Regions from separate parts of the Alteromonas nitratireducens genome, predicted to be linked through region 1. Evidence: predicted binding sites of a transcription regulator. Region 1 holds the regulator's gene; the other holds the start of a gene.
The links. The regulator ArgR, encoded in region 1, controls arginine synthesis, uptake and breakdown. The targets are predictions, from matches to a motif close to ANTGAATANNTATTCANT.
Positions count from the first base shown of each region.

Region 2: the regulator ArgR is predicted to act here: its motif matches at 1,954-1,971, upstream of AB1N33_RS04325 (aspartate aminotransferase family protein).

Region 1 covers NZ_JBFNPK010000020.1:14,768-17,957, reverse strand. Annotated here, with positions in the region: gene mdh (malate dehydrogenase) at 1-817, opposite strand, end outside; gene argR (transcriptional regulator ArgR) at 1,026-1,490, shown strand; gene AB1N33_RS14575 (TonB-dependent receptor) at 1,565-3,190, opposite strand, start outside.
Region 2 covers NZ_JBFNPK010000003.1:91,736-94,925, forward strand. Annotated here, with positions in the region: gene astA (arginine N-succinyltransferase) at 1-553, opposite strand, end outside; gene AB1N33_RS04325 (aspartate aminotransferase family protein) at 583-1,788, opposite strand; gene AB1N33_RS04330 (MBL fold metallo-hydrolase) at 2,198-3,190, shown strand, end outside.

The sequences.
Region 1 (3,190 bases):
TTGCACCCAGGCGCACCGGGTGAGCGAAGAACGCGGCATCATCACTGCCGTCAGTCTGTACATAAGTGTACTCAACCACATTTTCACCCTGCATCGCTGCAATCAGAGACAGGCAGAAGCGCGCTGCGGCCTGACCCATAGACAGTGTTGCAGAACCGCCACCGGCTTTCGCTTCTACCACTTCGGTACCTGCGTTCTGGATACGGGTGGTCAGGCTGGCAATTTCATCATCAGAGAACGTAACACCTTCAACCTGTGACAGCAGAGGCAGAATCGTTGTACCTGAGTGTCCACCGATTACCGGAACGTGTACCGCTGACGGATCCAGATCTTTCAGCTCAGCAACGAAGGTCTCTGCACGGATAACATCAAGCGTAGTCACACCGAACAGCTTGTTTTTGTCGTAAACACCTTTCGCTTTCAGTGTTTCTGCAGCAATCGCGACGGTAGTGTTAACCGGGTTGGTGATAATACCGATACAGGCATTCGGACAATGCTCTGCACAGCCCTCAACCAGCGCTTTAACGATGCCGGCATTGGTGTTAAACAGATCAGAACGGTCCATACCCGGCTTACGAGGTACGCCCGCAGGAATCAGCACGATGTCAGCGTCTTTCAGCGCTACGCCAAGATCGTCTTTACCGTGACCGGTTACTTTTACCGCTGTAGGGATGTGGCTAAGATCAACCGCAACGCCCGGAACAACTGGCGCAACGTCATATAACGCCAGGCTTGAACCTGCTGGCATTTGTGTTTTCAACAACAAAGACAGCGCCTGACCAATACCACCGGCAGCACCTAACACGGCTACTTTCATACCATTTCTCCTATGGGATTACTCAACTAATTTCGGGTCGTCACACTAATGCAACGACGGGGAAAACTCAATCATCTGATCGTCGTAGACGACATTATACCCGACAATCTGACAATATTCAGGAACGTGAATGATTATGCATTTAAATTGAAGAAAGTTCACCTGTACGGCACAATATCCCGACATTCATCACAGTAGTAACGGCAACATGGCGAATCAAAAGCAAGAACAACTTATTAAAGCCTTTAAAGAAATTCTCAAACAGGAAAGTGCCGGCTCGCAGGGCGACATCGTGTCTGCATTAAAAAGTCAGGGTTTTGATAATATCAGCCAGTCAAAAGTCTCACGTATGCTAAGCAAATATGGCGCAGTGCGTACCCGTAATGCACGTGGCGACATGGTCTACTGCCTGCCCCCTGAACTTGGCATGCCGACGGCTAAAAGCCCGCTGAAACAACTGGTTCTGGATATTGTACACAACAATGTCATGGTGATTATTCGCACCAGCCCTGGCGCAGCACAACTGATTGCCCGACTGCTTGACTCATTAAGTCAGAAGGACGGCGTACTTGGAACCATCGCGGGCGACGACACTATTTTCATTGCACCCGCCGATGTCAGCCGCATTGAAGAAGTCAGACAGCGCGTTGAGAACTTATTCGAGAGCGTCTGAATTATTTTTTATCTTTTTCTCGCATAAAAAAACCCGCCGAAGCGGGTTTTTTTATTGCAAGGTTGTCAGCTTGCTTAGAAGCTGTATTCAACACCTACACGTACTTCCCACAGCGACGCGTCACCGCGACGTGTTTCTGGGTTAGACGTGTCAAAGTCAGCTGTATTGAATGGAACGCGCTCGGCGATACCCCAGTCGTCGTTCAGGAAGTTTGTGAAGTTGTCGAACACCACAAACGCACTTGCACGATGACCATCCATCAGGCCAGGCAGTTGCTGCGTGATACGCAGGTCAACCTTGTTCCACCACGAACCGTCTTCACCGTTACGCTCGTAACCTGGAGGCAGTACGTTGTTGCTGTCCAGATACGGGTTGAAGTTGTAGATGTCGTTCACGTCAGTGCCGTTGTCATCAGAACGCGGGTATGTGCGGCTGAATGGCTTACCAGACTGAATCATACCGAACGCACCAAAGGTGGTTGGGAATCCATCAAACAGTTCAACAGTGTACGTCAGTGACGCAGTCAGACGGTGCTCAATGTTGTAATCAGACAGAGAGGCAACCTGCTCCTGCGGGTCAAAGAACGCACGGTTCTGGTAGTTAGAGAACGCGACAGAACTGGTCATTGGCTGAATATCTTCAGCATGGTTGTAAGCATAACCTGCAATCAGGCTGATGCCGTTATCCCAGTCTTTAGACACACCGAATGACACAGTGTAAGACATCGCATCTTCGTCAGAGTTAGTCAGCACAAATGATGGCATACGAACACTGTCATAGATTGGATAACCATCTGCGTTCGTGCCAACCTGCTCTAAGTCACCACGCAGAACGATAGCCTGGTCACGTGTCTGAGACACCAACAGATCTGCCTGCACGAAGTAACCTTCTTCGGTTTCATGCGTCATGCCGAATGCAAACTTCAGTTCAGACGGAATGTCGAAGCTTGGATCCAGGTAGTTAATTTCGAAGTTAGCGCCCTGACCAGCGGCAACTGCATCATACAGTTCACCAGGGATACCATAACCGGGTCCTGCCGGTGCACCGTCTTCCACGCCTTTCCATACGATATCGTCGTCAAACAGACTGCGTGAACCGTCGGTGTAACCGAAGTTACGGCCACGCTGACCGAACTGCAGTACATTGTTGTTTGAGAAGTTGTTAGACAACCATACGTTCGGGTTACCGCCAGAGAACAGACCCAGACCACCGTGTAGCTCAGTGCTGTCGTTCAGGTAGTAGTTGAAGCCGATACGTGGCTGGATCAGACCTTCGCCGTCCAGGTTTGCAGAGTTAGAAAAACCATATTCTGCTACAAACTCTGCATTCTCAGTAGGACGATCGCTTGACGTGTACCAGTCATAACGCAGGCCCACTTTCAGTGTCAGATCATCATTGAAGTTGAACTGATCCTGGATGTATGCCGCGTGGGTTTCATAGCCCCAGTCAGCGGCGGCATCTTCAGGGTTACCAGAAGGTGCGTTGTTGTAGTAAATCGCGCCTGGCAGACCGGCTTCAAACGCTTCAATGCTGCCGAAACGAATTTCTGTTTCAGTGTGCTGTACGAATACATTGAACACGTTCAGTGCTTCACGCTCGTAACCGAACGTCAGGTCGTGACCGTTATCTGTTGCGTAGTAACCGCGCAGGATCAGGCCGTCTACGTCGTAGTTCAGGTCGTTTGCCTGACGGCTGTCGTC
Region 2 (3,190 bases), on a different contig from region 1:
AATGTTCTTCCAGCCACTCCCAGAAGGGTGAGCAACCATTTTCATCACTAACACCCCGCATTTCTGCGATCACGGTTTCTGAGAAGCGCTCGCGGTGCTCCATCATGAAAAGGAAGCGAACTTTCGACAGGAAGCGGCCATTAATGCCGCCACGTGCCATTTCACGCAAAAACAGCGTACAGATTTCTGTAACCCCGGTGTAGTCGTTACAGAATGTCAGAATTTCCACGGTATTGTGGATATCCAGTTCCCGCGAGGCGTGTACGACCTTGCCTATATGGTAATGATAAAACGCATCGTCAAGGCCGACGGCCGCTTCAATGCCGGTTGTACCTACAACCTGGCCAGTCACGGTATCTTCCATAACAAACAGGTAAGACTCATCTCCTGGGCGGGTGACATTGGCTTTGGTAAATGTTGCCTCTGCCCGGGCAATCTTATTCCGCAAAAGTTCTTCGTTAACCGGCAGCGACGTAAAGCCGATGCCGGATTCTTCTGCTATATCGTACAGCGACGGATAATCCGCAGCCGTGATTGGGCGAATAATTTTCATGTTCGCTTACTCAACGTTAGTGTGGATTATCAGGCGTTTGCAATTTTCGCAATCGCACGTTCAAAGCGTGCCAGGCCTTCAACAATGTCTTCGTCGGGAATAACCAGTGACGGTGCAAAGCGAATAACGTTCATGCCCGCTACCAGACACATCAGTTTTTCGTCCGCTGCGGCCATCATGAAATCACGGGCACGGCCTTCGTAGTCACTGTTCAGTGCACAGCCAAGCAGCATACCCTTACCACGTACTTCGGCAAACACCTTGTACTTTTCATTAATTTTTTCCAGATGCTCACGGAACAGGGCTTCTTTCTTCAGCACCCCTTCTAAGATTTCCGGCTGATTGATGATGTCAAAGGCACGCTCGGCAACGGCACAGGCCAGCGGGTTACCGCCATAAGTGCTGCCATGGGTACCCGGCTTAAGATGCGCGGCAATCTCTGCTGTGGTCAGCATGGCACCAATCGGGAATCCGCCACCCAGTGATTTTGCAGTGGTCAGAATGTCCGGCGTCACGCCCAGGCCCATGTACGCATACAGGTGACCGGTACGGCCAACACCTGACTGTACTTCATCAAAAATAAGCAGAGCATTGTGCTTGTCACACAGTGCACGAACGCCTTTCACAAACTCTGGCTCAGGAGGAATAATACCGCCTTCACCCTGCAGCGGTTCCATCATCACTGCACAGGTTTTGTCAGAAATCATCGCCTCCAGTGCAGCCAGATCGTTATAGTCACAGTGATCAACCGCACCAGGCTTAGGACCGAAGCCATCTGAGTAAGCTGCCTGTCCACCCACCGTTACCGTGAAGAAGGTACGACCGTGGAAGCCACGGTTAAACGCGATGATTTGATTTTTTTCTTCGCCATGTTTGTCCAGCGCCCAGCGACGTGCCAGCTTGAGTGCCGCTTCGTTGGCTTCAGCGCCTGAGTTGGCAAAGTAAACGCGCTCTGCAAAGGTCGCGCTGGTCAGTTTAGAGGCAAGGCGCAGAGCCGGCTCATTAGTGAACACGTTACTCAGGTGCCACAGCTTGCTGCCTTGCTCATTGAGGGCGTTAACCAGCTCAGGGTGGCAGTGACCCAGCACATTTACGGCGATACCGCCGGCAAAATCGATGTACTCATTCCCGTCCTGGTCCCAGACGCGAGAGCCTTCACCGCGGACCGGTACCATGCTGGCCGGGTTGTAGTTCGGAACCATGACATCATCAAAAGTTGCGCGAGTAACTTTCATCTTTTTTACCTCATCTTAGGCGCCAGAGCCTTGTTAACAGGCTGTGTCTCAGCGCGGTTTTTAATCGAAATTGGTTAACATTATGCCATTTCTGCGTGTAAAAGTCTTGTGCAAGAATTGCTGCAGCCCTTTAAAAATGCGGTCTCTGGCTTAATTTGCAGTTTAAGTGAATAACTATCTACTTTTTGTGTGTTACCCGGTGGCCGGGTAAAACAGAATGCCAGACTATGGACGAGTAGCGAAAACAGGTACAGAGATTTCCTCCGCCGTTATGCATGAATATCCATAAAAAAACCTGTTAAGTGACGTTGACACGTTTCGTAACAGGATCCCCCGATTGCGTGCATTGTGACGTTATAGGAGTGTCCTGTACCATGCAGACTGGATTATTCTGTTCGCTGAGGGCGAAATGTATCTGCACCGATTTGTCGCGCTGATGCTTATGCTGTTTATCACAGGGGGCTGTGCTGTCTTTAGCGCGCCCAACCAGGTTACACAGATCAGTGGTGAAGAGGGGCCGGTCAGCCGTGCCAGTGACGGTCTTTATGACAATCTTGACCCGGGCCGAAAAACGTATCCGGTGACGTGTGAGGGCGATTGCTATCCGCCCACCGACGAGATTGTCTGCGAGGAGGCTACACAGCAGTGCCGGTATGTAGGCAACAACCTGACACCTGAGCTGGATACCGGGTTTACTGTCACCTGGCTGGGGCATGCCAGTTTTGTCGTCAGGTTACCGGATGATACCCGTTTGTTGTTTGACCCGGTCAGCGGTCAGTTTGACTGGCCGGTCGACTGGCTGCACGCCATGACGGGAGGGCATACCCGCTCATTGCCTTCCTGGCTGGATGAGCAAACGCTGGGAGCGGTTGATGCGGTGTTGTATTCACATCTGCATTATGACCATTTTAATAAGCAGGACATTGATAAACTCGGCAGCGATCCGGTGTACTTTGTGCATCAGGATACCGCCGGCTATTTCCCGGACGCCGGACTGAACATCAATGAAATGAGCTGGTTCAGTGAATACCCGCTGGGCGACGTCACTGTTCACGCGGTCCCTGCCCACCATTTTAACGGTCGTTACTACGTGCCGTTTCTGTACGATGACAACGATGATGCGCTGTGGGGCGGATGGGTGCTTGAGTACCAGGGGAAAACCCTGTTTTTTGCCGGTGACACGGGCTATTCAAGCCACTTCAAAACAATTCAGCAGCGGTACGGTGATATCGACGTCTGCCTGCTGCCGATTGCGTCGTATTATCATGAAGAATATGCAAACTGGTACCGCTATGTTCATACGACGCCGGAGGATGCGCTGGTGGCGGCCGGCGATTTAGGCTGCCGGGTGATGATCCCATGGGGGTATGGCAACGCCAGCTGGCAAATGGGAGACCATTCG